2 linked regions of the Limosilactobacillus reuteri genome follow. The protein of the gene in region 2 binds, or shares a complex with, the protein of the main gene of each other region. Links are inferred from orthologs where the notes say so. Each region holds a gene or a part of one and is shown on either strand. Other genes may lie near its edges.

Region 1 (12,978 bases), 180 kb from region 2 along the record:
ACATACTCCTAAGATTAATGCACCATTAGCAATGGAATAATCATCACCTGTTATCGGGACCGTGTTAATTTTTCTGGCGCTAAAAAAAGCTAAAAATATTGCAGCTAAAATAATTGAAGGAATCACATACCAGAAAATGTTAATTTTAGGTAGTTGATCACTCACATTTATTGGACGGATATTAATTTGTTTATGATTAACACTAAGAGAGAGCTCTTCGTTCGTAGAGAAGTCTGTCTTTTTAAATGCTGAGTCAGGAATTTCTATCTGATATTTTTTTGCCAATTAACAGCCTTGTATAAGAAGACACAGAATAGTAGTGAAAGCTAGTGCGGGGATAAATGGTAGTTTCTTTTTTCTTGTAAACAAAAAGATGAATAGCATGATTAAAGAACTCCATTGGATAATTATGAGTGTTTGGTACCATCCCCATATCAGACATATTACAAATAAAAATTCAATATCACCAATTCCTAGTGTCTTAGTAAAAATAGTGAACAATAGTAAACTGACTGCTAGAATACAGGCAAAAATCAAATTGTAAAAATAATTTTGTGGAATGGATAATAAGGAAATAGGAAATAGTCCCAATAGTGAATAGGAATAGATTACATGACTAAAAAAATCAGTAGAAGTTAAGAAGATTAAGCTAGTGAGAAAGAGAAGAATGATTAAGTCATGAATAGGTTCATAGCTGATGAAAGTGATAAAAGCAATCCCGGATAAGAATTCAATTACAGGCAGATATAAACTAATTTTTTGTTTACAATAAAAGCATTGACCGCGAAGGATGATAAAACTAAAAATAGGGATGAGATGCCACCATCGCAAAATAGAATGGCAATTGTCACAATATGACCGCTGAGGAATGATTAAAGAGCAATTATTGCCTAGACGATAGCAACAAGAAGTAATAAATGAAGCGACAGAAACACCAAATAAAAATAATAAAACTAACATTTACTTCTTATCCTTAGGCTTCTTAGCACCGTACTTAGAACGTGATTGCATACGGCCTTCAACACCAGCAGTATCTAGAGTACCACGGATGATGTGGTAACGAACCCCAGGTAAATCCTTAACACGACCACCACGAATTAAAACAACTGAGTGTTCTTGGAGGTTGTGTCCAATACCAGGAATATAAGCAGTAACTTCGATTAAGTTTGAAAGACGTACACGGGCGTACTTCCGTAAAGCTGAGTTAGGCTTCTTAGGAGTCATAGTACCCACACGAGTAGCAACTCCACGCTTTTGTGGTGATGGAGTCTTAATTTCTTCTTTCTTGAAAGTGTTGTAAACATAACCAAGAGCTGGTGACTTTGACTTGCCCTTGTGGCTCTTACGGCCTTTACGTACCAATTGGTTAATGGTTGGCATTTACCAGCGGTAGTGTGCGAATGCACGGTTGGCTTCTGCCATACGGTGCGTATCTTCACGCTTTTTAACTGAAGCTCCAGTATTGTTTGAAGCATCGATGATTTCACGTGCAAGACGTTCAACCATTGTATGTTCACCGCGCAAACGTGCGTATTGAACAATCCAACGAAGACCTAATGTAGTACGACGGTCTGGACGAACTTCAATCGGAACTTGGTAGTTAGAACCACCAACACGACGAGCCTTAACTTCCAAGACAGGCATAACATTTTCCATTGCTTGTTGGAATACTTCAACTGGATCATTACCAGTTTCGTTCTTAATTTCATCAAAAGCAGCGTATAAAATCTTAGTAGCAGTTCCACGCTTACCATCAATCATTAAGTGATCAATTAAGCTAGTAACCAACTTTGAGTTGTACATTGGATCTGGTAAAATTTCACGCTTTTGTACATGTCCTTTACGTGGCATTTAGTTATTGCCACCGTTTTTCTTAATAATATCTTCTTGAACAGACTTAGGAACAGCTGAGTAGTGATCGAAAGTCATAGTGAAGGTACCACGACCTTGTGTTGCTGAACGCAATGCAGTAGCGTATCCAAACATTTCAGAAAGTGGAACAAATGAGTGGATTAATTGAGCATTACCACGTTCTTCCATACCATCAATGGTACCACGACGAGCTGTTACTTGACCCATAACATCACCCATGTTGTCTTGTGGTACAACAATGTCAACCTTCATAATTGGTTCAAGGATAACAGGATCTGCTTTCTTAGCAGCATTCTTAAGTGCTAATGATGCAGCAACCTTAAAGGCGGCTTCACTAGAGTCGACTTCGTGGTAACTACCATCATAAAGTTTAGCATGCATGTCAACAAGTGGGTAACCTGCAAGAACACCATTTTGCATAGCTTCCTTTAATCCTTGTTCAACAGCAGGGATAAATTCACGAGGAACAACACCACCAACGATGGCATCTTCAAATTCGAATCCTTCCCCTTCTTTAAGTGGTGTAAATTCGATCCATACATCACCGTATTGACCTTTACCACCAGATTGACGAACAAACTTACCTTGAGCACTTGCAGTCTTAGTAAATGCTTCACGGTATGAAACTTGTGGCTTACCAACAGTAACTTCAGCGTGGAATTCCCGACGAAGACGTTCAACAATAATGTCCAAGTGAAGCTCACCCATACCAGCAATTAAAGTTTCACCAGTTTCAGGATTAGTTTCAGCCTTGAATGTTGGGTCTTCTTCAGCAAGCTTTTGAAGACCCTTGTCCATCTTATCTTGGTCCGCCTTAGACTTAGGTTCTACAGAAACTTGGATAACAGGTTCTGGGAAGTCCATTGATTCAAGTTGAAGTGGATGGTCAGGATCAGTTAATGAATCACCAGTAGTAGTGTTCTTCAAACCAATAGCAGCAGCAATATCACCAGAGAATACTTCTGGAATTTCTTGTTGTTGGTTAGAGTGCATTTGAAGCAAACGACCGATACGTTCACGCTTGTCCTTAGTAGCATTAAGAACGTATGAACCTGATTGAAGTGAACCAGTGTAAACACGTAAGAATGTCAAACGACCAACGAATGGGTCAGTAGCAATCTTAAATGCTAAGGCAGCAAATGGCTTATCATCACCAGCTGTTAATTCAATTTCATTTCCATCAGCATCATGAGCAACGAATGGCTTAACATCAAGTGGTGATGGAAGATAATCAATAACAGCATCAAGCATCATTTGAATACCTTTATCCTTGTAAGCTGAACCAGCTAATACAGGGAAAATTTGTTCTTCCAAAGTACCTTTACGAATAGCTGCTTTGATTTCATCAACAGAAATTTCTTCACCTTCAAGGTACTTTTCCATTAAGTTATCGTCAATATCAGCTAATGTTTCAACCATTTCGTCATGACGCTTTTGAGCTTCTTCCTTCATATCATCAGGAATCTCAACAGTATCCCAGTTAGTACCGAGCTTATCTTCGTCATAAACATAGGCAACCATCTTAACAAGGTCAACTAAACCGATAAAGTCATCTTCAGCACCAATTGGCATTTGAATAGGAAGAGGAGTAACATTCAAACGGTCTTTAATAGTTTGAACTGAGTAATCAAAGTTAGCCCCAATCTTATCCATCTTGTTCGCAAAAACGATCCGTGGAACGTTAAATTGGTCAGCTTGACGCCAAACAGTTTCTGTTTGTGGTTCAACACCAGCTTGAGCATCAAGAACTGTTACAGCACCATCAAGAACACGTAATGCACGTTCAACTTCGACAGTAAAGTCCACGTGTCCTGGAGTATCAATGATGTTGATCCGGTTATCTTTCCAAACAGCAGTAGTAGCTGCTGACGTGATAGTAATACCACGTTCCTTTTCTTCATCCATCCAGTCCATTTGTGAAGCACCATCATGGGTTTCACCAATTTTGTGAATCTTACCAGTGTAATATAGAATCCGCTCAGTTGCAGTCGTCTTACCGGCATCAATATGTGCCATGATACCGATGTTACGAGTCTTAGCAAGTGGGTATTCACGTTTATTAGCCATTTAAAGCTTAATTTCAATATCAACACCACTAGGAAGATCGAGCTTCATTAATGAATCAACGGTCTTAGGTGTTGGGTCAACAATATCGATTAAACGCTTGTGTGTGCGCATTTCGAACTGCTCCCGTGACTTCTTAAATTTGTGTGGTGAACGGATAACAGTATAGATAGTCCGTTCAGTTGGTAATGGAATAGGACCTGAAATTTGAGCACCTGTCCGCTTAGCGGTTTCAACAATCTTATCAGCAGATTGATCTAAAATACGGTGTTCATAAGCCTTTAACCGAATACGAATCTTTTGTTTTGCCATTTATTTATTGTGTTGTTTGCTAAGACTCTTCTTAGTATTAGCCTTAACTGAGTTCTTAATAGTTACGTAAGACTTGTTTGCACCAGGAACATTACCCTTGATGAGTAATACGTTGTTGTCAAGATCAACCTTAACAACTTGTAAGTGTTGCATGGTAACAGTCTTGCCACCCATACGACCAGGGAGCTTCATACCTTTGAAAACCCGGTTGATAATGGCACCCAATGAACCAGGACGACGGTGGTAACGAGAACCGTGTGCCATAGGTCCACGAGATTGGTTATCCTTATGGATGTTACCTTGGTAACCATGACCCTTGGTAGTACCCGTAACGTCGACAGTTTCACCTTCTGCGAAAACGTCAGCCTTAACTTCGTCTCCGACTTTAATGTCCCCTAATTCAGCGTCGCGGATTTCACCGATGAAGCGCTTAGGGGTCGTGTTTGCTTTTGCTGCATGACCTTGTTCAGGCTTGTTGCTCAAAACTTCCCGCTTGTCATCAAAACCAAGTTGTACAGCACTGTAACCATCGTTTTCAACGGTCTTAATTTGCATTACAACGTTTGGTGTAACATCGATAACAGTAACTGGAACTAATTCACCATTGTCAGTGAATACTTGAGTCATTCCAACCTTTTTACCTAAGATTCCTTTGGTCATTTATGCGAGCACCTCCTCTACTTGAGAAAGAGCTGACTTAGTGATAACAATCTTTTGGTTATCAACAACGTTCAAGATGTTAACACCTGCTGGAGTAACAACTGTAGCATTAGCTAAGTTACGTGCTGATAAAGCAGCATTCTTGTCGTCATCAGTAACAACAACTAATGTCTTTTCAGCAACGTTTAAGTTACCCATAACATCAGCGAATTCCTTTGTCTTTGGTGCATCAAAGTTTAATGCATCAACTACTACAAAGCTGTTATCAAGAACCTTTTGGGAAAGGGCAGACTTGATTGCAAGTTGACGAACCTTACGAGGAAGGCTGTACTTATATGAACGTGGAGTAGGTCCAAAAACAATACCACCACCACGGAATTGTGGAGAACGGATAGAACCTTGACGAGCACGACCAGTACCCTTTTGACGCCATGGCTTCTTACCACCACCGCTAACTGCAGAACGATTCTTTACAGCATGTGTACCTTGACGTAATGAAGCACGTTGACGCAAAATTGCATCAAATACAACATTTTCATTTGGTTCAACACCAAATACTGCATCGTTTAATTCAACAGTACCGTTTTGGCTACCATCTTGTTTATATAAATTAACGCTAGTCATTTAGTTTTCGTTGTTGTCGTTAAACAACTTAATTTCATTTGAGTCGGCAGATAAAGTAACAATAGCCTTACGACGACGCTTAGTGTATCCTTCGTAACGACCTTGGCGCTTTAACTTACCTTTTACATTCATAATGTTAACTTTTACAACTTTAACGCCAAAAATTTCTTCAACAGCATTTTTAACTTGTGTCTTAGTTGCTCGTAAATCAACATCAAAAGTGTAACGCTTGTTGTCCATACCAGCCATTGAAGCTTCAGTAACTACTGGACGTAAAATAATGTCGCGTGCTTCCATTTAACGAGTATGTGGACCGCGCTTCCGACCACGAACAATGAACTTGTTTGAACGAGCTTTGTGTGAACGGGTCTTCTTACCAACGGTCTTCTTACCCCATGGAGAAAGAGGAGATGGTAAACCAACTGGTTGCTTACCTTCACCACCACCATGTGGGTGATCGTTAGGGTTCATAACAGAACCACGAACGTGTGGACGTTGACCAGCATAACGAGTACGACCAGCCTTACCTTTAATAATTAAGGCGTGTTCATCATTACCAACAGTACCGATAGTAGCACGGCAAGTAGCAAGGACCATACGAACTTCACCAGAAGAAAGACGTACTAATACGTATTTTTCTTCCTTACCAAGTAATTGAGCTGAGGCACCAGCTGAACGAGCAAGTTGACCACCTTTACCTGGTTTTAATTCAATATTGTGAATAACAGTACCAACTGGAATGTTCTTTAAAGGAAGAGCATTACCAACCTTGATATCAGCATCAGGACCAGATTGAACGGTCATGCCAACCTTCAAGCCCTTAGGTGCAATGATGTATGATTTAGTACCATCAGCGTAAACAAGTAAAGCAATATTTGCAGTACGATTTGGATCGTATTCAATTGCCTTAACAGTTGCTGGAACATCATCTTTAATTCGCTTAAAGTCAATAATACGGTATTGACGCTTTGTACCACCACCACGGTGACGAACAGTAATATGACCATAGCTGTTACGACCAGCAGTGTGCTTTAACGGAGCCAATAATGACTTTTCAGGTGTTGTCTTCGTGATTTCAGCGAAGTCGTAACCGTTCATATTACGGCGACCGTTAGTGGTTGCTTTATATTTACGAATTCCCACTTACTTACCTGTCTTCTTGTCATCAGAAGCATGACCATGGAAAGTTCGAGTAGGAACAAATTCACCTAACTTGTGACCAACCATGTCTTCTTGTACGTAAACTGGCACGTGCTTCCGACCATCATATACTGCAAATGTGTAACCAATAAAACTTGGGAAAATGGTAGAACGACGTGACCATGTCTTGATGACAGTCTTCTTTTCAGAACCTTCTTGCTCCTTAACCTTCTTCAGTAATGAAGCATCAGCGAAAGGTCCTTTTTTCAAACTACGACCCATCTATCGTTCTGTAACAACCACTGTAATATGACTAGTCCGCTTGTTAATTGGAGAAGCAGAACCCTTTGCACGAGGACGGAACCGTTTAAGAGTTGGTCCTTCGTTAGCAAAGGCTTCACTTACAACCAATGAAGCACGATCTAAGTCGAAATTGTTTTCAGCGTTTGCAACAGCAGATTTTAATACTTTTTCAACATCTGAAGCGGCACCACGAGGGGTGAACTTCAAAATAGCAAATGCTTCGGCAACACTCTTGCCACGAATGGCATCTAATACAAGACGAACCTTACGAGCAGAAACCCGTACCATCTTGGCAGTAGCCTTAGCTGACGTAATATTTTCAGCCATTTACTTCCCTCCTTGTTCATCATTGTTTGAGTTCTTCTTAGTAGGAAGTACTTCACCACGGTAAATCCAAGTCTTTACACCAAGAACACCGTATGTAGTGTTAGCTTCGTCCCAAGAATAATCGATATCAGCACGGAGTGTATGTAATGGAACAGTACCATCTGAGTATGATTCGATCCGTGACATATCTGCACCGTTCAAACGACCAGCAACTTGAGTCTTAATACCCTTAGCTCCAGCACGCATAGCACGTTGCATAGCTCCACGCATAGCACGACGGAAAGCAATACGAGCTTCTAATTGCCGTGCAATACTCTCACCAACAAGGTGAGCATCTAAATCTGGCTTCTTAATTTCCACAATGTTAATGTGAACACGTTTACCAGTTAATTTGTTAAGTTCTTTACGAAGTGCTTCAACTTCTGAACCACCTTTACCAATAACCATTCCTGGCTTGGCAGTATGAATTGATACGTTTACGCGGTTAGCTGCACGTTCAATTTCAACGGTTGATACAGAGGCATCAGCAAGTCGCTTTTCAATATACTTACGGATTCGAAGGTCTTCGTTAAGGTAATCAGCAAAGTCCTTGTCAGCGTACCACTTTGCAGTCCAATCACGAATGACCCCAACACGAAAACCATTAGGATTGATCTTTTGACCCACTTACTTTTCATTAGATTGTCCACCTACTTCCTCACGTTGTACGATCTTAGTGCGAACTGGCAACTTGTGACCGGCAAGACGTAAAGCTTCACGAGCGACTTCTTCAGAAACGCCCCCTACTTCAAACATTACCTTGCCACGTTTTACTGGAGCAACCCATCCTTCAGGAGCACCTTTACCGTTACCCATCCGGACCCCAACACCTTTACTAGTGTATGAGAGTTGTGGGAAGATTTTAATCCAAACTTTCCCACCACGCTTCATGTAACGCGTCATAGCGATACGAGCAGCTTCAATTTGACGGTTGCTAATCCAATGTGAATCAAGAGCTTGTAAACCAAATTCACCAAAAGTAACAGTTTTTCCACCCTTAGCTTCACCGCGCATATGACCACGTTGAACCTTACGGTGCTTTACACGTTTTGGTACTAACATTTATTTGTTTAATTCTTGTTGACGAAGAACTGTCTTAACCCGTGCAATATCTTTGCGTACTTGCTTAAGACTTGCAGTATTTTCCAACTGGCCGGTTGCTAATTGGAAACGTAAGTTAAACAATTGTTCCTTCAGTTCCTTTTCACGGTCAAGTAGCTTATCAGTGGTTAATCCATTCAGTTCTTGTACATAATCTTTACTTTTCATTTAAAGGGTAGCAGCTTTTTCGACAATCTTTACAAGACGGAAACGCTTCTTAGCTGATAATGGCCGAGTTTCCATAATTTGTACAGTGTCGCCGGTCTTAGCTTCGTTGTTTTCATCGTGAGCATAGTACTTCTTTGAGTACTTAACACGCTTACCATAGATAGGTGCACTCTTGTAAGTATCAATTACAACAGTGATAGTCTTATCCATTTTATCAGAAACAACGTGGCCTTGGTAAACCTTACGTGCATTACGTTCTTCACTCATTTAGAGAACTTCTGGAGCTAATGAAACGATCTTCATGAAGTCGTCTCCACGAAGCTCACGAGCGATTGGGCCAAAAATACGGGTACCCTTAGGGCTCTTGTCGTTGTTAATTAAAACAGCGGCATTTTCATCAAACTTAATGTATGAACCATCCTTACGGTGAATACCATGTTTAGTCCGTACAACAACGGCCTTAACAACGTCACCCTTTTTGACAACGCCACCTGGTGTTGCCTGCTTTACAGTAGCAACAATGATGTCACCAATATTACCTGTTTTAACTCGGGAACCACCTAAAATCTTAATAACTAAGATTTCACGAGCACCGGAGTTATCAGCGACCTTCAACCGACTTTCTTGTTGAATCACTTAGTCAAGTGTCTTACCTGACTTCTTCGCAACACGAACCTTCTTACCATCAACGAACTTGTAACCTACACGAGTTGGTTCATTTGTTGAAGGATCAATCAGCATTACGTTTGAAGCATTAATTGCAGCTTCTGTATCAATAACGCCACCATTAGGATTTGAGTTGCTTGGTTTTTGGTGTTTCTTAACGATATTTACACCTTCAACGATAACGCGGTTTTGAGAAGCAAGTACCCTTTTAATAGTACCTTCTTTGCCCTTATCCTTACCAGCGATTACGCGAACTTTATCACCTGTTTTAATGAACATTTATTTAGCAAACGGCATACCGAGTTGAGCAAGTAATTCACGGGATTCTTCGTCAGTTTGTGCAGTTGTTACAATAACAACATCTAAACCACGAACTCGGTTAACTTTATCATAATCAATTTCTGGGAAAATTAATTGTTCATGGATACCAAGAGTGTAGTTACCACGACCATCAAACGCCTTGTTACTTACACCATGGAAATCACGAACCCGTGGCAATGCCACATTAACTAATTTATCTAAGAAATCATACATACGTTCACCACGTAAGGTTACCTTAGCACCAATTGACATACCTTCACGAAGACGGAAACCAGCGATTGATTTCTTTGCCTTAGTAATTAAAGGTTTTTGACCAGAAATCAAGCCGAGTTCTTCAACAGCTTCGTCAAGATTCTTGGAGTTAGTAGTTGCATCACCAACACCCATGTTTAAAACGATTTTGTCAATCTTTGGTGCTTGCATAACTGAAGAGTAGTTAAACTTTTCAATCAATGCTGGACGAATTTCATTTTCGTATTTAGCTTTCAAACGGTTTTCCATTTACCAGCTAGCCTTCTTCAAACCAGGAATTTGTCCTTTGTGGGCAAGTTCTCGTAAGCAAATCCGGCATAGGTGGAATTTACGGTAAACAGAGTGCGGACGTCCACAACGTGCACAACGCGTGTATTCACGACTTGAGAACTTAGCTGGACGGTTGCACTTAGCAATCATTGATTTTTTAGCCAATTACCAAACGTAAGCGATAACTTCGCCACCAATTTTCTTGGCACGAGCAACTTTATCAGTAACAACACCTTCAGATGTTGAAATGATAGCAATACCTAATCCATTAAGAACCTTAGGCACAGCATCTGACTTAACGTATGTACGTAAACCAGGCTTAGAAATGCGCTTTAAGCCAGAAATAACACGTTGACCGTCATTACCGTACTTTAAGAACACACGGATGATGCCTTGCTTGTTATCATCAACGTATTCAACATCGCGAATGAAACCTTCGTTTTTTAAGATTTCAGCGATGTCCTTCTTCATCTTTGATGCAGGTGCTTCTACTGATTCGTGTTGAGCCATGTTAGCATTACGAATACGAGTTAAGAAATCTGCAATTGGATCACTCATAGACATTTACTTACCAGTCTTACCTTCCTTACGGATAATGTGTTCGTTTTCGTAACGAATACCCTTACCTTTGTATGGTTCAGGTGAACGTACAGCACGAACTTCAGCAGCAAAATTACCAAGGTGTTCCTTGTTAATTGAGCTTAATTCGATAGTAGTATTGTCAGGTACGTTAATTTCAACATCTTCTGGCTTATCCATTTCAACTGGGTTTGAGTAACCAACAGTTAAAATCAACTTGTTACCTTTGAGTTGAGCACGGTAACCAACACCAACAAGCTTAAGAACCTTCTTGTAACCATTAACAACACCTTCAACCATGTTGTTAACATTAGCACGAGTAGTTCCGTGTAACATCTTTAACTTATTAGTATCAGCATCACGATCAAACTTTACAACGTTACCATCAATAGTCATTTTGATTAATGGTGAAATTTCACGAGATAAAGTACCTTTAGGACCTTTAACAGTAACTACATTACCATCTTGAGAAATTTCAACACCACTTGGCAAATCAATTTCTTTGTAACCAATACGACTCATTTAGAATTTAAGTCCGTTTTCACGAGCAGCTTCAGCCAAGGCTTGAACACGTCCATGGTAAAGGTATCCACCACGATCAAACACAACTTCAGTAATGTTCTTTTCGTTAGCGCGTTTAGCAATTAATGCTCCTACACCACTAGCTTGTTCAGTCTTAGTCTTTCCACTTACTTCACTATCATTTGTGGAGGCACTTGCGAGCGTCACACCCTTTACGTCATCAATTAATTGAGCGTAAATGTTTTTGTTTGAACGGTAAACACTTAAGCGTGGGCGCTCCGCAGTACCAGAAATCTTACCGCGAACGCGTAAATGACGACGTTGACGGATCTTGTTCTTGTCTGGTTTAGAAATCACTTATTCTGCTAAGTGGTCTACTGAAACACCACGTAACTTTGCAACTTCTTCAGCGTTCTTTAATTGCTTCAAACCTTCAAATGTTGCACGAACAACATTAACAGGTGTGTTAGAGCCAAGACGTTTAGAAGTAACGTCCGCAACACCGGCAAGGTCCATAACATTACGAACCGCACCACCGGCAGCAACTCCAGAACCTTCAACAGCTGGCTTTAACATGATCTTTCCACCGCCGTATACACCAATAACTTCGTGTGGAATAGTAGTTCCAACGATAGGAACAGTAATCAAGTTCTTTTCAGCAGCTGCTTGAGCTTTACGAATAGCTTCTGGAACTTCTTGAGCCTTACCAGTACCAAAACCAACATGACCTTTACGGTCACCAACAATTACTAAAGCAGCGAAACGCATACGACGCCCACCTTTTACAACCTTAGTAATCCGGTTGATGGCTACAACTTGATCGTCTAAATCCAACTTTGTTGGATCAATGAATTCTGATGATGCCATTTACTTAACTTCTTCAACAGAAACCAAGTGAGCGATCTTAAAAATTTGACCGCGTGTTGCCGCATTATCTGGTAAGATAACTGAGCTATTGATCTTACCTAATCCCAATGCCTTAACAGTACGACGTTGAGTAGGTTGTCGGTGGGCAACACTGTGAATTAAGGTAACTTTTACTTGAGCCATCTACATCACCTCAGTTTTACCACCAGCAGCTTCAATTGCAGAAACTGCAGAAGCAGAAAACTTATTAGCCTTAACAGTTAATTTCTTTTCAAGCTTACCGTTACCAAGAATCTTGATGCCGCTCTTCAAGTTCTTAACTAAGCCACTTTCCATCAATAATTGTGGAGTAACTTCTGTACCATCATCAAACTTGTTTAATGATGCCAAGTTAACAATTGCGTATTCTTTCCGGTTAATGTTGGTAAATCCGCGCTTTGGAATTTGCCGGTAAAGTGGCATTTGACCCCCTTCAAATCCTAAACGGGTCTTTCCATGAGCCTTTTGCCCTTTAGTACCACGTCCAGATGTAAAACCGTGTCCTGATGAAAGTCCACGACCCTTACGAAGACGCTTAGAACGAGAACCAGCAGCTGGCTTCAATTCGTTTAACTTCATTTAGTCATTTCCTCCTTTAGGTTCTCGAATAAATCCAATATATTCGCGCTTCATTGTTAGTCCGTTTAACTGCCGAACAACATCTAAAGCAATTTGTACGATAATCAGTAAGCTTGTACCACCTAAACCAATTGACTGACTTAGGTTCCATACGTTACTTGCAATTAACGGAATTAAGGAGATCAATCCTAAGAATAATGAACCTACTGTACTCAATCGCATTAACAATGAAGAAATATAGTCTTGTGTACCCTTTCCAGGACGCACTCCAGA
Region 2 (8,110 bases):
TCTTTTGTCAACTGAGTAATCTTTTCACCCGATAGCATTCGCGCAAGTTCTTCAACTCGGTCGTTTTCTTTCAATGGTGTAACTCGAGTAGTTGTCCGGTCATCATGGACAGATTTCTTAATAAGGAAATGATGTTGCGCAACGGCTGCTACTTGTGGCAGGTGCGTGATACATAAAACCTGTGAATGTTGAGCAATTAAGCGAATCTTATCAGCAATTGCTTGGGCAACCCGTCCGCTCACCCCAGTATCAACTTCATCAAAAATGATACTAGTAACACCTTCCTTTTGCGCAAAAATTGTCTTTAGGGCCAACATTACCCGTGACAATTCACCACCAGAAGCAATTTTAGCTAACGGCCCCATTGATTCTCCCGGATTAGTCCGAATATAAAATTCAACCTGGTCAATTCCCGTCGGTGTAAATTGTTCCCGACTTTGATTAGCAAAGTGAACTTCAAATTCTGCTTTTTCCATGTAAAGCTCTTTAAGCTGCTGGTGAACCTTTTTGCCAAGCTCATGAGCAGCTTTTTGTCTTACCTGACTCAATTTACGACCAGTCTCTCGAATCTTATTTTCGGCTTCTCCTAACCGTTGCTCTAGGTCACTGCTAGAATCAGCCGCAGCCTCCATCGAATCGAGTTCTTTTTTGATCTTATCATAATACTTCAAAACATCTGCCAATGTATCGCCATACTTATGTTCAAGATCACCGATAGTAGTTAACCGTTGTTCAATCTGAGCTAATCGTTCATCATCAAATTCAAGCATGTCTAATTGTTGACTAGCTTCATTCGCTACATCTTGAAGAGCGTAATAAGCATCATTAAGAGCCTTACTAAGATTATCATAAGCATCATCAAATTCAGCAATTGCATTGATTGAGTCCATCACCGTGGCAACTTGATCTAAAACAGGCGCTTGCTCACCTTCATTAAAGGTCGTCACAGCTAGTTGAAGAGCATTATTAATTTGTTGAAAGTGTTCCAATCGATCACGTTCACTAATTAATTCATCTTCTTCATTTTCTTTTAGATTAGCTTCTACAATTTCATTGACTTGGTACCGAAGCATATCCAATCGCTGCGCCCATTGTTGTTCATTTGCTTGTTTTTTATTTACAGCAGCTTTGAGTTTAGAATAAGCTTGATATTCTTCTTGATATTTTTGAAGTAAGGGCTGAACCTCTTTAGCCGCAAATTGGTCGAGCATTCCTAAATGAGTCTCAGGTTGCATTAATTGTTGATGTTCATTTTGCCCTTGAATATCAACTAATCCCGCACCAATTTGACGAAGAGTTGCCGTATTGATTAGTTGACCATTGACCCGGATAATATTGCGACCATTGCGATGAATTTCACGGGAGACAATTAAGATCCCATCTTCATGATCAATTCCTAGTGATTCAAGTAATTTATCAAATTCAGGATCATCAGGAATTGCAAATTGTCCTTGAAGGCTTAATTTTTCTTCTCCACGGCGAATGAATTCCTGCGATCCACGACCACCAGCCAGCAAACCAACTGCATCAATAATAATTGACTTTCCGGCACCAGTTTCCCCAGTTAGAACAGTCATTTGGTCAGCAAAAGTTAAGGTTAAGTGCTTAATAATTGCTAAATTATCAATTGTCAATTCTTGTAACAACTAGTCGAGCATTGCGTTAAGCTTTTCTTCCAATTTAATTGCCGCTTCTGGAGACATACAAACTACAAGAACATTCCCATCATCACCAATTGTTGTGAAGACCGTTGGAAAATCCATCTTGCGAATTAAGGTAGCTACTACCGGCCCATTCCCCGGATGAACTGTTAACGCTAAGAAACAGTCATTGCGCTTTAATTGTTCCAAACTGTCTTGAAGAGTCTGAGCTAACTGATTTTCATGTCCTTGATGATGATATGCTGGCAAACCATAACGATAACCCCCATTATCCGCAGGAATCTTTATCAGTTGCATTTCTTTAATGTCACGCGAAATAGTCGCTTGAGTAACTGTCAATCCCATTTCACGCAGGCGTTCAACAAGATCTTCCTGCCGCTCAATGCTCTCATTAGTAATGATTTCACGAATTTTTTGTTGTCGTTCTGCTTTTTTCATTTATTCCTTATGATTTAAATCATCATCAGCGGTTGCAATAACCTTATCGATATTTACTTCTTCGGCAACAATCCCCGGATTTTCACTTAGGCGGAGGTGAACTAAAAATTCCATATTTCCTTGTCCCCCTTTGATTGGTGAATAATCTAATCCAAGGATATCAAAATGATCTTCACGGGCAAAGGTCAGCACTTCTTCCAAAACTGCTCTGTGAACTTTATGATCATGAATGATCCCATTTTTGCCAACATGCTCTTTTCCTGCTTCGAATTGTGGTTTAATTAGGGCCACTACTTCACCACCCATTTTCAGTATCTGAGCCAAAGGTGGCAAGATCAAACGAAGGGAAATAAACGAAACATCAATCGAAGCAAATTCTGGTTGACCACTAGTAAAATCTGCTAACTTACTGTAACGGAAATTGGTCTGCTCCATAACAACTACCCGGGGATCTTCCCGCAATTGCCAAACCAACTGATTAGTCCCGACATCAAGAGCGTAACTTAACTTCGCCCCATTTTGTAACATTACATCAGTAAAGCCACCAGTTGATGATCCAATGTCTAAAACCGTCTTGTCCTTAACTGAAATATCAAAAACTTTTAATGCTTTCGCTAATTTCAAGCCGCCCCGACTAAAATATGGCATTTTATGGCCTTTCATGTGAAGGGTGGTGGTAATCGGAATTTTTTGTCCCGGTTTATCTAATCGTTCATTATTTTTGCCAAGAATTTCTCCTGCCATTACCGCCCGCTTTGCTTGTTCGCGAGAGTCAAACAGCCCTTGTTGGACCAATAATACATCTACACGTTCTTTTTTCATTTATTTAAAATATGCTAAAAAGTCATCATAACCAGCAAATGACTTGCCAGTAAGCTTTTCAAGGTTCTTTTGATTTTGATTAGCAGCAGTTAAAGCTATCTGTAGCTGCTCCTTTGCACCATCTATGCCAAGTAATCCTGGATAAGTATTTTTTTGCTCATCAGCATCTTTGTGAACAGCTTTTCCCATCTCTTCAGTAGTACTGAGGACATCCATTAAATCATCATAGATTTGAAATGCTAACCCGTAGTTTTCACCAAATGCTGCTAGCTCTTGTTTGATTTCAGCAGATTGATCCATCATAATCCCACCTGCCAAAACAGCATAGCGAATCAATTCCCCCGTTTTTTGACGGTGCAAGTATTTCAATTGGTTTAAATTTAAATGTTGGTGTTCGCCTTCAATATCCCGTGCTTGGCCCGCAACCATTCCAGATGGTCCCGCGGCTTTTGCAAGTTCAAGGGTCAACTGACTCCGAACATTAGCTGGAAGATGGTTATCGGCAACCCACTGAAAGGCCAATGTCAATAATCCATCTCCTGCTAAAGTTGCCATTCCTGCCCCAAATTTACAGTGATTAGTTGGTTTTCCGCGGCGTAGATCATCATTATCCATTGCTGGAAGGTCATCGTGAATTAATGAATATGTATGAAGCAATTCCAACGCAGAAGCTGCGCGTAGCAGATCATCATTAAGCGTGCCACCCAACATCTCAATTGTTGCAAGCGTCAATGCTGGACGCAGCCGCTTGCCCCCAGCCATTAGGGAATAAAACATTGAGCTTTCTAACGTTGCTTGATCAATATCTGTGGCCAATGACTTGCTTAGATAATCTTCAATCTGTTCTTTTAAAATCGGCAATGGTGTACTCATTTATTGTTCATCAGTGCTACCAAATCCACGGTTACCACCGCCATTATTGCTTGGGTCATCGGTTTGTTTTTCGTAGACTTGCTCATCACCATTATCGTCAATTAAGTGCCCAAGCGTTTTTTCAGCATTTGTTAGCTTCATTTGTAATTCCTTAGAAAGCTTGATTCCTTCTTGAAACTGTTGAAGGGCTTCTTCTAGTGGCACATTCCCCTGTTCAAGGTGATTAACGATCTGTTGTAATTGTGCTAATTGTTCTTCAAATGTTGGTTTTGCTGTTGCCATTTAGTGCTCCTTTACCTTTTTTATTTCTGCTTGAACTTCCCCGTCATCAAAATGCAGGTGAACATTTTGCCCAACCGTTAATTGACTGGCATGATTAACAACTTTTTCATCACTCGTTACATATGTATACCCCCGACTCATAATTTTAAGGGGGCTCAGTGAATCTAATTGTTTAATAAGAGTTGTCACTTGTTGTTTCTTTTCATTTTGGTTGGCAAGTGAGGCTGTCACCAATTGTTTTTGTAATTGATTAACTAACTGTTCTTGTTGTTGAACCCGATGCAGTGGAGAAATAGCTGTTAGACGCCCACTTAATCTTTCTACGTTCATTCGCAGCTCTTGCATTTTATTTTGTGCTGCTTGACCTAGCTGTTGCGTCAATTGGTCAACCTTTTGTGCATAGTTTTCATATAATCTTGTCGGTTGCTGAAAAATATAGCTTTGCAGCTGTTTATTCAATTGTTGGCGGTCAAAATTAATTTTAGTCCGCATCGTATTTAATAAACGATTCTGATCATCTTTAAGTGTCATTAATACATCGTTTAATTTTACCGGCGTTGCTAATTCAGCAGCAGCAGTTGGGGTTGCTGCGCGTTGATCAGCTACGAGGTCGGCAATTGTTGTATCTGTCTCGTGACCAACTGATGAAATTACCGGAATTTTACTATTGGCAATTGCACGGGCAACTACTTCTTCATTAAAAGGCCATAAGTCTTCCATTGATCCCCCACCACGACCGATAATAAGGGTATCAAAGTCGCCGCGGTCATTGGCACGGTTAATTTGTCTAGCAATATCCGCCGCTGCCTTATCTCCTTGAACAACAGTGGGATATAGAACAACTTGAGCAATTGGATAACGGCGTCGAACAGTTGTATTAATATCCCGGATAACCGCCCCATCAATACTAGTAACAACTGCAATTCGTTTCGGAAACATTAAGATCTGTTTTTTAGGTAAATTAAATAGACCTTCAGCGCTCAATTTCTTTTTTAGTTGTTCAAACGCTAAGTATAAAGAGCCTAGACCATCTGGCTCCATCCGATCAATATAAATCTGATAGCGACCACTTTTTTCATATAAACTTACATGACCGACTACACAAACTTTCATCCCCTGTTCAGGAGTAAATTTAATTTTCCGGAATTGATGCTCAAACATTACAGCATCGATCACAGCATTATCGTCTTTTAAACTAAAATACTGATGCTTTTGCCGTAAACGAAAATTAGAAAGCTCACCGGTTAAATAAACCGTATGTAGGTATGGATCCCGGTCAAACTTCATTTTCAAATACTTAGTTAGTTCACTAACTGTTAAATACTGGCTTCTATCCATCTATCCATGATGCCTCCACCGCGCTAAATCAACTGTTTGTTCCATTAAAGTTGCAATTGTCATTGGTCCTACGCCACCTGGAACAGGAGTGATTGCCTGAGCTTTTGTCTTTACCGCTTCAAAATCAACATCCCCTGTCAATTTACCATTGCTTAAACGATTAATTCCCACATCAATTACCACTGCTCCTGGTTTTACATCTGTCTCCTTGATAAGGTTAGGCACACCAGTAGCAACAATTAAAATATCCGCTGTTTTCGTTAAAGCAGAAAGGTCGCCAGTACTTCTTCCAGCCATTGTTACAGTTGCGTTAGCATTATTTAAAAGAGCTAAAAGAGGTTTACCAACTAAAATACTCCGACCAACGATAACTGCATTTTTCCCTTGTAAATCAATATTATATTCTGCCAACATCCGCATAATTCCGCGAGGTGTACAGGCCACTGGATAATTACCATGTTGATTGGCAAACAGTTTTCCTAAATTTAGGGGATTAAGGCCATCAACATCCTTAGTTGGCAATATAGCATTGGTAATTACTTCTGAATCCAATTGAGGAGGAAGGGGTTGTTGAACAAGAATGGCATCAATTGTGTCATCATGATTCAGCTTTTCAATTTCGGCAAGAAGCTCATCTTGACTAACATCAGCAGGAAATTTTTTTAAAATTGAATTGATTCCTAACCTAGTAGCCTTATTATGCTTATTTCGGGTATAGATTAAGCTCGCTGCATCATCACCAGCAATCACGACTGCAATTCCCGGAGTTATATTTTGTTTTTCTTTTAACTGTGCCACCAGTTTTTGGGTCTGGGCATTGATTTTTTTAGCAAGGGCCTTGCCATCAATAATTGTCGTCACTTAGTTATTCGTGTTGACTTGTTTTTCAAATTTGCCAAGGGCTCCATTGATAAATTTACGTGACTTATCACTGCTGAATGTTTTCGTAAGTTCTAGTGCTTCATTAATTGCTACTACTGTTGGAACATTTTCAGCATATTGAATTTCAAATAAAGCAAGCCGTAAAATAACTAAATCCGGCTTTGCTAAACGATTGATGGTCCATCCGCTTGCGAGAAGGTCATTGATTTGTTCGTCGAGCTGATCTTGATGTTCTCGCACCCCATTTACTAAAGTCAGTAAATAAGGGGGAATTTGCTTTTCATCATGATGAGGAATTGCCTCATACACAGTTTGAATATCGGCTTCAGGATCTGATTGCAAAGCGAAGAGAACTTGAAAAGCTTCCTCACGAATCATGTGTCGGTTTAAACTCATTTATTCACCAGCCTCGTCATTAAGATGTTCGCCAAACAAGTCATTAGGGTCTACTTGTTGGTCTTCTTTAGATGTTACGATTCCCTTAATATGAACATTAACTTCTTTTACTTTTAAATCAGTCATTAATGTGATTTGTTGTTTGACCTTATCTTGAATCATTGCCGCTACTTTAGGAACAGAGACACCATATTCAACATAAACATCCACATCAAGTGATAATTTTTCATCATTGCTGGAAAGCTTTACCCCACGCCGGCGATCAGAGCGTCCCAAAAGTTCACTTACGCTATTTGCAAATGAACCATACATCTTTGAAACACCATCGATTTCACTTGCGGCAATCCCCGCAATAATTTCTAAAACTCGTGGCGAAATTTGAATTGTCCCGAGTGACTTGTCTTCACTACTTAAAACAATCTTTGATTCTTCAGCCATTTAGGAACATAGCGCCAGTTTAGAAATTAACCGCGAATTATGATTATACCAATCATGAACGACTAAATCGAGACTAGATGTGGTAAATTGTCCGAAATTAATTGATTTAAATTCTTCTAACGTTTTCAAGAATTGGTCTGCCTGCTGAAGCGGACTAGTATACCGTGCAACCGTCACATGTCCTGAGATTGTTGGATATCGTTCTTTTAGCAATAAGTCATGTAACGGCAGTTCTTTCCTAAGTACATTCCGTAAAGTTGATAATTCTGCTGAATAATACCCTTTTACAAGAAGTGCTCCTGAACTAGTGATCATTCCTGCTAAACGCCAATGAATCGGTCCAATTTGTGAAATAATCTGCCCTACTACGTTTTTATATTTTTCCTCTTCAAATGTTGAGAGCGAAAAGTATGAACTAGCTGCAATAAGGTCAATAATCGTAATATGCAGGTCAGCAGGAGGATAGAAGTATTGGTTAGGCTCAATTGCAGCCAACTTTTGCAAGCAAAACATAATGTTCCGACTAACGTGCGCAGGCAGTGAAGCAGTAAGCGTCAGTCCTCGACGCATATCTTTATCAGGATTTAGCAAGTTACGATCTAGCTGTTCTTGATGATTTCTAATTGCCGACATTCCCTGTTGATTAATATTATTATACAGAGTAGTAAGTTGCATCTATTTTCCTACGATTATTAGATCAGTTGGCGCCTTTGTCAGCACTTCAACTCCACCGTGAGTAACCAGAATATCATCTTCTATCCGGACCCCGCCGATTTCAGGAATATAGATACCGGGTTCAACAGTGATAACTTCATTGTTCCGCAATTTAATATTTTGAGCACTGGGTCCATAGCTAGCAGGCAATTCATGAACCGATAAGCCTATTCCATGCCCCATTCCATGGTTGAATTCATCCCCATAACCTGCTATTTCGATTAATTGCCGTCCCGCAAAGTCAAGTTGGTCTCCTCGTTGCCCAA

Evidence for each region.
Region 1: the proteins of nusB (region 2) and rpsJ are in contact, whole or in part, in a solved structure (PDB 3D3B), measured with the Escherichia coli proteins. The link is inferred for Limosilactobacillus reuteri from one-to-one orthologs.

What each region holds. Positions count from the first base shown.
Region 1 is NZ_CP059275.1:870,716-883,693, reverse strand. The notes cover bases 2,595-5,593. They hold rpsJ (30S ribosomal protein S10), read right to left. Parts: upstream 4,249-5,593; coding sequence 3,940-4,248; downstream 2,595-3,939. Other genes in these bases: rplW (50S ribosomal protein L23), read right to left, coding at 5,533-5,593; rplD (50S ribosomal protein L4), read right to left, coding at 4,909-5,532; rplC (50S ribosomal protein L3), read right to left, coding at 4,249-4,908; fusA (elongation factor G), read right to left, coding at 2,595-3,939. Outside these bases: HHK02_RS05225 (DUF998 domain-containing protein), read right to left, coding at 1-285; HHK02_RS05220 (prepilin peptidase), read right to left, coding at 286-960; rpsL (30S ribosomal protein S12), read right to left, coding at 961-1,380; rpsG (30S ribosomal protein S7), read right to left, coding at 1,381-1,851; more of fusA, read right to left, coding at 1,852-2,594; more of rplW, read right to left, coding at 5,594-5,829; rplB (50S ribosomal protein L2), read right to left, coding at 5,830-6,675; rpsS (30S ribosomal protein S19), read right to left, coding at 6,676-6,954; rplV (50S ribosomal protein L22), read right to left, coding at 6,955-7,302; rpsC (30S ribosomal protein S3), read right to left, coding at 7,303-7,968; rplP (50S ribosomal protein L16), read right to left, coding at 7,969-8,403; rpmC (50S ribosomal protein L29), read right to left, coding at 8,404-8,610; rpsQ (30S ribosomal protein S17), read right to left, coding at 8,611-8,877; rplN (50S ribosomal protein L14), read right to left, coding at 8,878-9,246; rplX (50S ribosomal protein L24), read right to left, coding at 9,247-9,555; rplE (50S ribosomal protein L5), read right to left, coding at 9,556-10,098; and 8 more genes. UniProt on the Escherichia coli protein: Involved in the binding of tRNA to the ribosomes. Part of the processive rRNA transcription and antitermination complex (rrnTAC). The complex forms an RNA-chaperone ring around the RNA exit tunnel of RNA polymerase (RNAP).
Region 2 is NZ_CP059275.1:694,015-702,124, reverse strand. Bases 4,985-7,983 are described here. They hold nusB (transcription antitermination factor NusB), read right to left. Parts: upstream 6,693-7,983; coding sequence 6,276-6,692; downstream 4,985-6,275. Other genes in these bases: HHK02_RS04040 (M24 family metallopeptidase), read right to left, coding at 7,806-7,983; HHK02_RS04045 (2'-5' RNA ligase family protein), read right to left, coding at 7,131-7,805; HHK02_RS04050 (Asp23/Gls24 family envelope stress response protein), read right to left, coding at 6,693-7,130; HHK02_RS04060 (bifunctional 5,10-methylenetetrahydrofolate dehydrogenase/5,10-methenyltetrahydrofolate cyclohydrolase), read right to left, coding at 5,415-6,275; xseA (exodeoxyribonuclease VII large subunit), read right to left, coding at 4,985-5,414. In the rest of the region: DNA repair protein RecN, read right to left, coding at 1-1,646; HHK02_RS04085 (arginine repressor), read right to left, coding at 1,647-2,099; HHK02_RS04080 (TlyA family RNA methyltransferase), read right to left, coding at 2,100-2,921; HHK02_RS04075 (polyprenyl synthetase family protein), read right to left, coding at 2,922-3,794; HHK02_RS04070 (exodeoxyribonuclease VII small subunit), read right to left, coding at 3,795-4,076; more of xseA, read right to left, coding at 4,077-4,984; more of HHK02_RS04040, read right to left, coding at 7,984-8,110. UniProt on the Escherichia coli protein: Part of the processive rRNA transcription and antitermination complex (rrnTAC). The complex forms an RNA-chaperone ring around the RNA exit tunnel of RNA polymerase (RNAP).